2 regions of the Rhodococcus sp. 7Tela_A2 genome follow, and region 2 is predicted to be linked to the other one. Evidence: riboswitches for the same ligand, from Rfam matches in the RefSeq annotation. Region 2 holds a riboswitch; the other holds the start of a gene.

The links. A riboswitch is a leader RNA that binds a small molecule or an ion and turns the genes downstream of it on or off. The one in region 2 is predicted to bind cobalamin.
Region 1: it holds a riboswitch for cobalamin, as region 2 does, so the genes downstream of both, TVH25_RS02515 (ABC transporter substrate-binding protein) here and TVH25_RS20355 (ABC transporter substrate-binding protein) in region 2, are expected to answer to the same signal.

Annotation. Positions count from the first base shown of each region.
Region 1 is NZ_JAXION010000007.1:2,729-10,944, forward strand. It holds gene cobU (bifunctional adenosylcobinamide kinase/adenosylcobinamide-phosphate guanylyltransferase) at 1-735, opposite strand, end outside; gene TVH25_RS02505 (ABC transporter ATP-binding protein) at 735-1,547, opposite strand; gene TVH25_RS02510 (FecCD family ABC transporter permease) at 1,547-2,506, opposite strand; gene TVH25_RS02515 (ABC transporter substrate-binding protein) at 2,569-3,462, opposite strand; cobalamin riboswitch at 3,551-3,700, opposite strand; gene TVH25_RS02520 (O-succinylhomoserine sulfhydrylase) at 3,729-4,952, opposite strand; gene TVH25_RS02525 (rhodanese-like domain-containing protein) at 4,949-5,359, opposite strand; gene TVH25_RS02530 (hypothetical protein) at 5,408-5,842, opposite strand; gene TVH25_RS02535 (FAD-dependent oxidoreductase) at 6,133-7,530, shown strand; gene TVH25_RS02540 (alkene reductase) at 7,702-8,216, shown strand, end outside.
Region 2 is NZ_JAXION010000172.1:370-6,048, forward strand. It holds partial or broken gene TVH25_RS20345 (ABC transporter ATP-binding protein) at 1-367, opposite strand, end outside; gene TVH25_RS20350 (FecCD family ABC transporter permease) at 364-1,404, opposite strand; gene TVH25_RS20355 (ABC transporter substrate-binding protein) at 1,413-2,498, opposite strand; cobalamin riboswitch at 2,512-2,702, opposite strand; gene cobF (precorrin-6A synthase (deacetylating)) at 2,750-3,553, opposite strand; partial or broken gene cobN (cobaltochelatase subunit CobN) at 3,550-5,679, opposite strand, start outside.

The DNA.
Region 1 (8,216 bases), on a different contig from region 2:
GGCGGTGATCGGCGGGTTGTGGTGGCCGAGGTGCACCGCCACCACGTCCGTCGCGTCGGTCACGGCATCGCACCTGCGCAGAGCCGCGACGGTGTCCCGGAATTCGGGCAGTCCGTGGTGCCCTTGCCCCAACTCCGATCGGTCACCGAATGTTTCTTCGAGGAACACGGCATCGAACCGCGCACCGCGCACCGCGTCGAACCAGCCGTCCGGGAGCGGGCCGGTGTCGCACGCCCACAGGATGCGGGAACCGTCCGGACCGGTGACGTCGTAGAGCACCGCATCACCGTCGCGGAACACGTGATGTCGTGCGGGAAGAACCCGCACCGCATACCCGCCGACGGTGAGCGCGTCGCCCGCCCGGACCGGTACGAAGCGCACCGGATCGTCCGGGCCCGCCCACTGCCGGCACGTGTCGACCGCGTCCGCCGGTCCCACGACCTCGAGCACGTGACCCGCATCGACCCACGAGCGGAACAACAGTGCCTGCGGCCCGAGGTGGTCGGTGTGCGCGTGGGTGAGCAGGATGTGACGCACACCCGCCAAGGTCCTGCCGAAACGTACTGCGGCGCGGGGAGCTTCGGGTCCGCAGTCGAGCATGAGCACGTCGTCGATGAGCGCGGCCGTTTGGCCGCGGATCTCACCGCGGCGTGCGGCATCCGTGCAGGACTCGCAGGCACAGAAAGGATTCGGCCAGCCGTCCGCGGCACCGGTGCCCAGCAGCAGTACGTCCATCATGCGTCCTTCCACGGATCACGAAGCGGGAGAACGGCGCGGCCGGCCGGACGGTCGAGGACCTCGACCCGCGCCCCGTAGACCTGGCCGATCCGGTCGACCGTGAGCACCTCGGCGGGCGGCCCGTCGGCGACGACCCGGCCGCGGTCGAGAAGGACGAGCCTGTCACCGTACTGCGCCGCCGAGGTCAGATCGTGCATGGCTGCGATCACCGTCAGCTCGCCTTCGGTGCGCATGGAGTCCACGAGTTCGAGTACCTGCTGTTGGTGCCCGATGTCGAGCGCGCTGGTGGGTTCGTCGAGCAGCAGCACCTGTGGTTCCTGTGCCAGTGCGCGAGCGAGGACCACGCGCTGGAGTTCACCCCCGGACAGATCCGTCGCGAATCGGCGTGTGAACGGCTCGAGTTCGAGGCGCTCGATGACCCGGTCCACCACCGCGCGGTCGTGTCCCGTTTCCGAGCCGAACCGTGCGATGTGCGGTGTGCGGCCGAGCCGGACGAGTTCTTCGACGGTGACACCCTCGGGAACCACGGGGCGCTGGGGCATCAGCGCGACCGCGCGCGCCGTTGCGCGCCGGCCGCCCCGGCCGGGCGTCACGGACGCCACCCGCACGTGCCCCGTCGAGGGAACGAGTCCCGCGAGAACGTGCAACAACGTGGTCTTACCGGACCCGTTGGGTCCGACGAGCGACACCCACGCGCCCGTCGCCACGGTGAGATCGACGTCGTGGAGCACGTCCACGCCGCCGCGTGCAGCCCCGACACCGCGGCACGTGACGGCGGTGGACGCGAGCGATTCGAGATCGGCGGGCATCATGCACCTCGGCTTCGTCTGAGTACGACGAGGAAGAACGGCGCACCGATCGCGGCGGTGACCACGCCGATGGGCAGTTCCGACGGCGACATGACGCTGCGGGCGAGCACATCGGCGAGGACGAGGAACGTCGCCCCGACCATCAATGACAACGGCAGCAGCATGCGGTGACCGGGGCCGACGAGCAACCGGACCGCGTGCGGCACCACGATGCCGACGAACCCGATCAGTCCGCTCGCCGACACCACGGCGGCGGTGCCGAGTGTCGCCACGCAGACCAACAACAGCCGGACACGAGCCGGATGGATCCCGAGGCTGGCGGCCTCGACGTCGCCGACCGCCATGACGTCGAGGGTGCGCCGGTGCAGCGCGATGACGGCGACCGCGACCACCACGTACGGCAGGACGACGACGACATCGGACCACCCGTCGGTGGACAACCGCCCGAGCATCCAGGAGTACACCTGACGCAAGGTGTCGTCGTGCAGTTGCATGAAGAACGTCTGGATGGCATTCGCGAACGCCGCGACCGCCACGCCCGCGAGGATGATGACGACTTCGGAACGCACCCCGCCGACCGAGCGGCCGAGGGCATACGTCGCACCGACCGCCAGCAGGCCGCCGGCGAACGCTGCGATCGGAACCCCGGCAAACCCTGCGGCGCCTCCGACCACGATCGCGAGTGTCGCGCCGAGGCCCGCCCCGCTCGACACCCCGAGCAGGTAGGGGTCGGCCAGGGGATTGCGGAAGACGCCCTGGTACGCCGCTCCGGCGACGGCGAGCATGGCTCCGACGAGAACCCCCAGCACCACGCGCGGCATGCGGATGTTCCAGAGGATCGCCTGTTGCCGCGTCGAGAGCCCGGAATCGACGTCGACGAACGGCAACCGGTCGGCGATGTCGAGAAGGACCGCCTGTGGCGTGAGTCCCGCCGGACCGACGAGGATGCTCACCAGCATGGCGGCGAGGAGAACGACCGCCGCGCCACCCAGCACGAGGGCGCGACGACGCGGGGTCGTGATCAAGACGCGGGCTGGGCCGCTGGGATCCCGGTGACGATCCGGGCGACATCCCGCATCAAGTCCACGACGCGCGGCCCCCAGCGGCTGGCGATGTCCTCGTCGAGGACGTAGACGTGCCCGTCACGGACCGCCGTGAGCTCGCCCCATCCTGCTCGCTCCGCCACATTCTCGGGCGTGACGCCGCAGCACTGGCCGTCGGCGAGGAAGACGATGTCGGGGTTCTCTTCGAGGATGAACTCGGCCGACAGTTGCGGATACCCGTTGCCGCCGGTCGCGATCGAGGTGAGACCGAGCATGGAAAAGATCTCGCCGATGTAGGTGTCGTCTGTGACGGAGTAGTAGGTGTTGTCGAGTTCGTGGTAATAGCGAAGCGGGACTTGACGTTCGGGCAGTCCGGCGAGGATCTCGTCGACCTCGCTCCTCATCTGCGCGACCAGTTCGGCCGCGTCTGCGACGTGCCCGGTGGCCGCACCGACCTGCTCGAGCTGGGCGTAGGTGTCGTCGAGGGTGAGCGCCGCGGGCAGAATCAGGGTCTCGACGCCGGCCTGCTCGAGTCCGGCGACGAGATCCGCGGTGTCCGCGTTGGCGACCACCAGATCGGGTTCGTAACCGAGGATCGCCTCGACGTTCGGGGTGTACCCGGACAGATCGGTGACCGGTACGCCGGCCGGATGGTCGGATTGGTCGTCGACGGCGATCACCTGGTCGCCGGCGCCGACGGCGTACAGCATTTCGGTGCTGACGGGACTCAGGGACACGATCGCCTGGGGACTTCCGGCTCCGGCGGTGTCGTGGTTGTCATGGTTGGCGGCGTCGTCGGCGCCGCACGCCGTGGCCAGCAGAGCGCACGCGGTGATTCCGGCAGCGAGCAGCCGGTGGGATACGAGGGGCACAGCCATCCTCCGTAACTCGGAGGACGAAAACAGTACGGCTGCAACATCGTCAGTTGCGGCACGAGACCGTCCTTCGTCCGAGGACCAGTACGTGCCCGCTGCGCCGGCTGACCTGGCTTCCCCGGCACGATCGCCGGAGTTCACAGTTGCGGGGACAGCGCCGGATTTTCACCGGCTTCACCGTAACGCTGCGGGTGCCCTGCCCGACTGGCAGAGAACCCGCAGCGTAACCCACAGCGTTTCCGGGCCGGAAGAGTGCTCTCGGGTCAGGAGAGCGCCTGCTCGAGGTCTTCGAGCAGATCCTCGGGGTCTTCGAGTCCCACCGAGAGGCGCACGACCCCGTCGGACAGGCCGATCGCGGCGCGCCCCTCCGGGCCCATCGCCCGGTGGGTGGTGGTCGCGGGGTGGGTGATGAGGGACTTGGAATCGCCGAGGTTGTTCGAGATGTCCACGATGCGCAGCTTGTTGAGCAGCTCGAACGCGCGCTTCTTGCCTTCGCCCTCGGGAGCGTCGAGCTCGAACGTGAGGATCGTGCCACCGCCACTCATCTGCGACCGCGCGAGGTCGTGCTGCGGATGCGACTCCAGGTACGGGTACTTGACCCAGCGCACCTTGTCCTGCGTCTCGAGGAACTGGCCCAGGCGCAGCGCCGAATCGACCGCGGCGCGCACCCGGACCGGCATCGTTTCCAGACCTTTGAGCAGCGTCCACGCATTGAACGGGCTCAGCGCCGGACCGGTGTGACGAATGAGCTTCTGCACGGGTCCGTCGATGTAGTCCGCGGGTCCGAGGATGGCACCGCCGAGCACTCTGCCCTGGCCGTCGATGTGCTTGGTGCCCGAGTAGACCACGATGTCGGCACCGAGATCGATGCTGCGTTGCAGGAGAGGAGTGGCGAATACGTTGTCCAGCACCACTTTTGCCCCGGCAGCGTGCGCCATCTCGGAGACGGCCCGCACGTCGACGAGGGTCTGCATCGGGTTCGAGGGAGTCTCGAAGAACACCGCGGTCGTGGGGACGGACAATGCCTGTTCCCACTGATCGAGGTCTTCGCCGTCGACGAACACCGTCTCCACACCCCATCGGGGCAGGATCTCGTTGCACACGACGAAGCAGGATCCGAAAAGGCTGCGGGCGGCGACGAGCCGATCCCCCTTGCCCAGAAGAGCCGCGAGTGCGGTGAAAACCGCGGACATACCCGACGCCGTGGCGTAGGCGCCTTCGGCACCGTCGAGCAGTCGTAGCCGCTCCTCGAACATCTTCACAGTCGGGTTGCCGTACCGCGAGTACACGAAGTGGTCGACCTCGCCGGTGAACGCCGCTTCGGCGGCCTCCGCCGATTCGTACACGAATCCGGAGTTGAGGTAGAGCGCCTCGGACGTCTCCTCGAACCCGGAACGCAGGGTGCCACCCCGCACGCCCAGCGTGGCAGGACGCACGTTGTCGGGAAGCCGGCGCTCGAATGCGCCGCCCTTGGGGATGGAGCTCACGATTGCCTCCACGGCAGGCCCACTGCCCGCCAGCCCTGAGCTCCGCGATGCCCGTCGGCGTCGAGCGCTCCCTCGAATCCGTCGAGGATGTTGTACGCGGGGGTCACGCCCGCCGCGGTAGCCGCCTCGGCGGCACCTATCGAGCGTTGCCCCGAGCGACACAGGAATATCACCGGACCGCCGGAGACGCCGGCTTTCGCCAGGTCGTCCACGAACGTTCGGTTCGGGGCACCGTCGGGATAGCGAACCCATTCGACGAAGACGGTTCGGCGGCCGATGGGCGAGGTCTCGGGGACCCCGACGTACTTCCACTCGGCGTCGGTACGAACATCGACGAGCACGGCATCCGGGTTTTCCCGCAGGAGCTCCCAAGCTTCCTGCGGCGTTATATCACCTGCGTAGCTCACCACGACATGTTTTCACAGGTCACGGCGTGGCGCGCAAGCGGGAGGCTGTCAGAACTCGCAGACCCGCCACACCGAGTCGACCTGGACGACCTGCCAGGTCTCGATCCGGGACTCACCGTCGACGGTCGCGCGGACGTCGACCGTCGCGCGGTCACCTTCCACGGCGACGTCCTGGGTCGCCTGCAACTCCACAGTGCCCTCGACGTCGGAGAGCGGCGCCTCCGCCTCCGGCAGCTCTTCGCAGCGCAGACGCGCGAGAATGTCCCGGTCGTTCTCGTTGTGAGCCCTGACGTAGTCCGCCACCGTGCGATTGATCCGTTCGTCCACGCTCAGCTCGTCCTGCGCGGGCGAGAGCAGTTGCGCACCCATCACGGCCAGAATGAGCAGCACGACAACCAGCAGTGCCCCCATGAACGGCCAGGGTGTACCGCTGGCGGGTTCGTCGGCCGAGGGATCGGGATCGGGTGCTTGACGCTGTGCCATATGGGCGATCCTATCCCCGACCAGGTCGGAGCCGGTCACGGCGCATTTGCCGAATAAACCCTCTCGAGGTAGGAATTGTGACGTGGCCACTACTCAGCTCGTTCGACGCCTCGCCGTCGACCTGTGTCGCATGAGTGCCCACATGTGTTGTCGCTGAAGCGATTCTCTCGACGGTTCTCTCATTCTTCTCACACCGTCCTTCCCCGCGCCCTGCGCCCCGCCCGCTGAGGGCAGCCTTAATTTAAGCTGGGTATGTCCGTCCGCTCACCGAAGAGGTAGTTGATCCCCTGATGACCGATCAGACTCGTCCCCTTCGCGTCGCGATCGTCGGTGCCGGTCCCGCCGGTATCTACGCCGCCGATGCGCTCATGAAGTCCGACACCGCGCAGGATCCGGGAGTCAGCATCGACCTGTTCGAACGGATGCCTGCACCGTTCGGTCTGATCCGCTACGGAGTCGCGCCGGACCACCCGCGCATCAAGGGCATCGTCACGGCCCTGCACAAGGTGCTCGACAAGCCGAACATCCGGCTTCTCGGCAACCTCGACTACGGGACCGACTTCACGCTCGACGACCTGAACCGCTTCTACGACGCGGTGATCTTCTCGACCGGTGCCAACGCCGACCGCGCGCTGAACATCCCCGGCATCGACCTCGACGGCAGTTACGGCGCCGCCGACTTCGTGTCCTGGTACGACGGCCATCCGGACGTGCCGCGCGAGTGGCCGCTCGAGGCCGAGAAGGTCGCCGTCCTCGGCGTCGGAAACGTCGCGCTCGACGTTGCGCGTGTGCTCGCCAAGACGGGCGACGAACTGCTGCCGACCGAGATCCCGCCGAACGTCTACGAGGGCCTCAAGAACAACAAGGCCGTCGAGGTGCACGTCTTCGGGCGTCGCGGTCCGGCCCAGGCCAAGTTCACGCCCCTCGAACTGCGCGAACTCGATCACTCCCCGACCATCGAAGTGATCGTGGACCCGGAGGACATCGACTACGACCAGGGCTCCGAGCAGGCGCGCCGCGCGTCCAAGCAGGTCGACATGGTCGCCAACACGCTGCAGGACTGGGCGATCCGCGACGTGGGCAACCGTCCGCACAAGTTGTTCCTCCACTTCTTCGAGTCTCCGCACGAGATCCTCGGGGAGGACGGCAAGGTCGTGGGCCTGCGTACCGAGCGCACCGAACTCGACGGCACCGGCAACGTTCGCGGGACCGGCAAGTACCGCGATTGGGACGTCCAGGCCGTCTACCGCGCCGTCGGTTACCTGTCGCAGAACATCGCTCAGCTGCCGTTCGACGAGCAGGCGGGCACCGTGCCCAACGAAGCCGGTCGCGTCCTCGGCGACGAGTCCGTCGAGGGCCCGGAGCGGTTCATGCCGCACACCTACGTCACCGGCTGGATCAAGCGCGGCCCCGTCGGCCTGATCGGCCACACGAAGGGCGACGCGAACGAGACGGTCGCGAACCTGCTCGAGGATCGCTCGGCGGGCCGCCTGAACTCTCCCGAGGAGCCGTCCGAGGATGCCGTCGTGCAGTTCCTCGAAGGCAAGCAGCTGCCGTACACCACGTGGCAGGGCTGGTACCGGCTCGATGCGCACGAGCGCAGCCTCGGCGAAGCCGAAGGCCGTGAGCGCGTCAAGGTCGTCGAACGCGAGGACATGTTCCGCGCGTCGGAGCCGCACAAGGCCTGATCACCGGCCCATCTCCGCCCCGGGGGCGGCCCCCGTCTCTGCGCTGTCCTGCGGGGATGCGCACACGGAGCGACGGGACGACACCGAGGGGACCTCGGGTCCCGCGGTGACACTTTTCATAGCGGGCACCACATCGGGAATCCCGGCCCCGGAGATCCTGTTGCGCCACGAATGGATCTGTTCACACCAGTCACACTCGGCGACCTCGAACTCGGCAACCGCATCGTCATGGCTCCCCTGACCCGTCTGCGCGGCGGACCGGACGGGATTCCCGGCGACCTGATCGCCGAGCACTATCGGCAGCGGGCCGGCGTCGGCCTGATCATCGCCGAGGGAACCTACGTCAACTTCGAGTCGCAGGCGTTCGTCGGACAGCCGGGAATCGCCACCGACGAGCAGGCCGAGGGCTGGCGCCGGGTCGCGGACGCCGTACACGGACGCGGCGGCCGCATCGTGCTGCAGTTGATGCACGGCGGACGAGTGACCCACCCGGATGTGAACGGCGGACGGCGCGTCGTCGCCCCGAGCGCCGTCGCGATCGACGGTGAGGTGCACACCGCCAAGGGCAAGCAGCCGTACCCGGTACCGCACGCGCTCACGACCGACGAGGTGGCCGCTGCTGTCGCCGACATCGTCGCCGCAGCCCGGCGCTCGATCGACGCGGGGCTGGACGGTGTGGAGATCCA
Region 2 (5,679 bases):
TCGCGGCGTCGCCTCCGTCGTCGCGGCCGAAGACGTCCGCGTGTGGAACTCGGCCCAGCCGAACCACATCCCGGACCCTGATGTCGACCTCGGTGTGCGAGTGCTGTCCCACCATCGCGACCCGCCTGGCCAGGACGCGGCGGCCGAGCGACCGGATGTCGGCACCATCGAGCGTCACAGTGCCCGCGTCCGGACGGTCGACGCCGGCAAGCAGACGCAGGAGTGACGACTTGCCGGAACCGTTGGGGCCGAGCAGCCCGATTGTCTCGCCGGGCCGCGGGTCGATCGTCACGTCGTCGACTACGAGGTTGCCGCCCCGGCTCCACCTCAGCGATGTTGCCGCCAGTGTCTCTGTTTTCCTCGTCACTGCGTGCTCCTCATACGGAAGAGAATCAGGGCGAAGGCGGGCACACCGATCAGCGCTGTCACCACACCGACCGGTACTTCCTGCGGCGCGAACACCGTGCGCGCCACCGCGTCGACCCACACCATGAACACCGCACCCACCACTGCTGCGACCGGCACGAGACGACTGTGCCTGGGGCCGACCAGGAATCGGGCGGCATGCGGAAGTACCAGACCCACGAATCCGATGGCACCTGCCGCACTGACCAGCACCGCGGTGATGAGTGCCGTCACCACCAGGAACATCAGGCGGGTGCGTCCCACCGCGATTCCGAGCGTCGCGGCGGTGGACGATCCGAAGGTGAAGGCATCGAGCGCGGACGCCTTCAGCAGACACACCGCAACCCCCAGTGCGCACACCCCGCCACACAGGATCACGTCGCTCCAGGTTGCGCCCGCGAGCGAGCCGAGCAGCCAGAACAGCACACCACGGGTGCGTTCCGCGTCGGCCGACGAGATGACGATGAAAGAGGTGAGCGCCGAGAACAATTGCGTACCCGCGACACCGGCGAGGACCACACGGGAGGTTCCGCCGCCCGCGCCCGTCGCAAGCAGCAGCACCAGCCCGAACGACACCAGCGCGCCGAGAAAGGCACCACCGGACAACGAGATCGCACCGCCTCCGATGCCGAGGACCGCGATCATCACGGCGCCGGTGGAGGCACCGGACGAGATACCCAGCACGAACGGGTCGGCGAGCGGATTTCGCAGCAGCGACTGCATGATCACGCCGCACACGGCCAGGCCGGCCCCGCACACCGCCGCGAGCAACGTTCGAGGTAGCCGCAGTTCCCAGACGATGCCCTCCCGGATTGCACTCACCGTCGACCCACTCATACCCAGCTTGTCGAAGATCACCGAATAGACGTCCCCGACAGAGAGATTCGCGGGCCCTATGGTGACGGTGACGGCGATCGACAGAGCAAGCGCCACCACTCCCACGGTGATCACAGCGACAACCGGGACCCGGTCGCCCCTGACGGGCAACCGGGTCTTCATCTCGGCCGTCACCGGTTGCCGAGGTTCCATTCCCGCACTGCGGCGGCGACCTTCTCGATCCCGTCGACCGTGCGGATGGACGGGTTCATGTCGGCGCCGTTGACCACGATGTAACGCTTGTTCTGCACCGCGGACAGTCGCTGTGTGACCGGATTCGACTCGAGGAACGCGATCTTGCTGTCGAGGGCGTCACCGTCGATGCTGCGGCGACTCAGATCCCCGAGCACCAGTGCGGTCGGGTCCCGGTCCAGGACCGACTCCCAGCTGACCTGCGGCCACTCGTTGGTCGTGTCGTCGAAGACGTTCTTCGCCCCGACGGAGTTCGTGATGATGCCCGACGAGCCACAGCAGCCCGCCACATAGGGCGTGTTGATATCGGCGAACCAGAACGCCAGCGAGACCTCCGACGCATCGACCTCACCAGCAGCGTTCTCGTATCGCTGCTCGAGTTCCGCGACGAACTCCTCGCCGCGATCCCGCACGTCGAAAATAGCTGCGAGCTCGCGGATCTCCTTGTAGACGGAGTCCATCGTGAGCGGTTCGGTGCGGTTGCCGTCGGCGTTGACACTCTCGTCGTTCTTGCCTTCACAATCGGTGGGCGACAGGTACGACGGCACCCCGAGCCGGTCGAACTGATCCCGGTCCGCGACACCGCCCTCGCCCAGCGTGCCGCCGAACGATGCCGACACGAAGTCGGGTTCGGTCTCGAGGACCACTTCGAACGACGGTTTGTTGTCGGCGAGACGCGGGACGGTCTCGTTCGCGGCTGCGAGGTTGTCGCGCACCGGGTCCGTCCACGTCGCGGTGCCGACCATCCGATCGGCGAGTCCGAGCGACAGCAGGATCTCCGTGGAGCCCTGGTTGAGCGAGACGGCCCGCTGCGGGGGCGCATCGATTGTGACGGAATAACCGCAATTGTCGATCGTCAGTGGGTAGTTCGTCGCGGACGACGAGACGTCGACGTCCTGTTCGGCGGCTCGCTCGGTGTCGTTCGTCGAACAGCCTGCGACCGCGAGGGTCGCGGCGAAGACTGCGATGCCTGTGCGCAGCAGCGTGTGCCGCCCCTGTCGGGCGGTGAATATCGAGTTGTTCATGTCCATCCTCGTGGTGTCACTTCGGTCCGCGCAGGTGTCCTGGCTCCCGGATCGACGCTCTCCCCCGGCCTTCCAACCGTGATGGGTCGTGGCCGTACGAGTGGGGGATAGCTCCTCGGTGACAGTTGCGGGACAGCCCCGGATTCGCACCGGTGTTCCCTACGTCGTCTCGAAGCGTACAAGACCATCGCGAACATGGATATAGCGGCGGGTCGGCGGAGAGGTTCACATCAGGAGGGACGGTGGTGGATTCACGCCCTGGACCGATGTGGTGAACGGTGACCGGCGGCGCGGCGAAGCAGATACGTATCCATTACCCAGCCTCGCGCGACTTTGGCCCGCGCCCGCGCCTTCTCGATCTCGGGAAGTACGTCGGAGAGGCGTCCGGCCACGAGTTCTTCGTCGGTCGTTCCCAGCTGTGCGCCCCACCAGATATCCCACGCACCTGGTAGTTCCGAGCACGCGAGCTGCCCATCGAGCATGACCACGATGTTCTCCGCTCCTCCGGCCACCTCCTCGGCGAGCCGCCGGCCCGTCGTGATGGTGATGGGGCCTCCGATCACGTTGAGCACCAGCCTGTGCCGTGCCGCGAGCACCTGCACACTGCTGACTCCCGGGATCACGTCGTAGTCGATGTCGAGGAGTCCACGACTGCGAATACGTTCGACGACACGGATAGTGCTGTCGTACAGACTCGGATCTCCCCACACGAGGAGCCCGACGGTCTCGCCGTCGAGAACCTGTTCGGCGAGCGCGATCTCGTAGGCTTCGGCGCGTGCGGCGTGCCAGTCGCGCACCTCGGCGCCGTATGCCTCGGGTGTCCGGTCGCGCGGCGGATCGGGCACCGCGATCACGCGATAGTCCCGCGTGCTGTGACGGCGGCAGATCTCCTGCCGCACAGCGACGAGATCACCTGTACCCGCACGTCCGGCTTCGGCCTCCTTGTCGGCGACAAGGAACACGTCGACGCTGTTCAACGCGTGTACGGCGGTCACCGTCAGGTCGTCGGGCCCACCCGGGCCGATACCGATGAGCCGCAGCCGCCGGACGGTCACCCGCGGTCCTCGAGGTCACCTTCTGCGTCGAGGTACGCCTGCTGCAGCGCCTGCATCGTGTCGGGATCCGGCTCGGCCCACAGACCACGGTCGGCGGCCTCGGTGAGTCGCTCGACGATCCCGCGCAACGCCCACGGGTTCGCCTCGCGGAGGAATTGCTGATTCTCGGGATCGAGAGCGTATGTCTGCGCGAGGGTTTCGTACATCCAGTCCTGCACGACACCGGCCGTGGCGTCGTACCCGAAGAGGTAGTCGACGGTCGCGGCGAGTTCGAAGGCGCCCTTGTAACCGTGGCGGCGCATCGCCGTGATCCAGCGCGGATTGACCACGCGGGCACGGAACACTCTCGCGGTATCCTCGGCGAGCGACCGGGTGCGCACCGCGTCGGGGGTCGTGGAGTCTCCGATGTAAGCCTTCGGGTCGTTGCCGGTGAGTGCGCGTACCGTCGCGACCATGCCCCCGTGATACTGGAAGTAGTCGTCGGAGTCGGCGATGTCGTGTTCGCGGGTGTCGGTGTTCTTCGCCGCCACCGCGATACGTCGATAGTTGGCGCGCATGTCCTCGGCGGCGGGTACGCCGTGCAGGCCGCGACCGTAGGCGAAGCCACCCCACGCGGTATACACCTCGGCGAGATCCGCATCGGTGCGCCAGTTCCCGGAGTCGATGAGTTGCAGGATCCCCGCACCGTACGACCCGGGCTTGGAACCGAAGATCCGCCGCACCGCGCGGTCGGCGTCGCCGTGCTCGGCTTCGTCCCGTTCGGCGTGGGCGCGTATGTAGTTCATCTCGAGAGGTTCGTCGAGTGCGGCGACCATGCGGATCGCGTCGTCGAGCATTCCGATGACGTGCGGGAACGCATCGCGGAAGAACCCGGAGATCCGGACGGTGACGTCGATGCGTGGCCGGCCGAGCTCTTCGAGCCCGACCACGATCAACTCCCGGACACGCCGGGACTCGGGGTCCCATTCGGGACGCACACCGATCAGCGCGAGGACTTCGGCGATGTCGTCGCCGGCGGTCCGCATCGCCGAGGTCCCCCACACCGACAGTCCTACCGACTGCGGGTACTCACCGGTGTCCGCGACATACCTGTCGACCAGGGCATTCGCGAGTGCCACGCCGGTGTCGTAGGCGAGTCGGCTCGGGACCGCCTTGGGATCGACGGTGTAGAAGTTGCGGCCGGTGGGCAGCACGTTGACCAGGCCCCGCAGCGGCGATCCGGAGGGCCCGGCGGGGATGTAGCCGCCGCCGAGAGCATGTAGCACCGCATCGAGTTCGTCGGTGGTCCGCGCCAGGCGCGGCACCACTTGCTCAGCAGCGAATTCCAGCACTCGTGCGACCTCGTCGTCGGCGCGACCGAGTACGGATTCGACTGTGGCTGCGCCAGATCCGCAAGTCCAGCTGCGGTCTTCCATTGCTCGGACAAGCGCACGGGCCTGGGACTCGACCGCGTCGACCTCGGTGAGCGGCCCGTCGGGCTTCAAACCCAATGCGGTGCGAAGCCCGGGCACCGCGTGTGATTTCCCTCCCCACACCTGGGCTGCGCGCAGGATGGACAGCACCAGGTTCACGCGCGCGTCCCCCTCGGGGGCGCCACCGAGCACATGCAGGCCGTCGCGGATCTGCGCGTCCTTCACCTCGCACAGCCAGCCGTCGACGTGCAGGAGGAAGTCGTCGAACTCTGCGTCGTGCGGGCGATCGTCGAGGCCCAGGTCGTGGTCGAGTTTCGCGGCCTGGATCAGCGTCCAGATCTGTGCGCGGATCGCGGGCAGCTTCGCCGGGTCCATCGCCGCGATGTTGGAGTACTCGTCGAGCAGCTGCTCCAAACGCGCGATGTCACCGTAGGATTCGGCGCGGGCCATCGGTGGGATCAAGTGGTCCACGATGGTGGCGTGTGCGCGACGCTTGGCCTGCGCTCCCTCGCCGGGATCGTTGACGAGAAACGGGTAGATCAGCGGCATGTTGCCGATCGCGGCGTCCGTCGCACACGACGCGGACAGTCCCGCATTCTTGCCCGGCAGCCACTCCATCGAACCGTGCTTACCGAGGTGCACGACGGCGTCGGCGCCGAATCCGTTCTCCACCCACCGGTACGCCGCCAGGTAGTGGTGCGACGGCGCCATGTC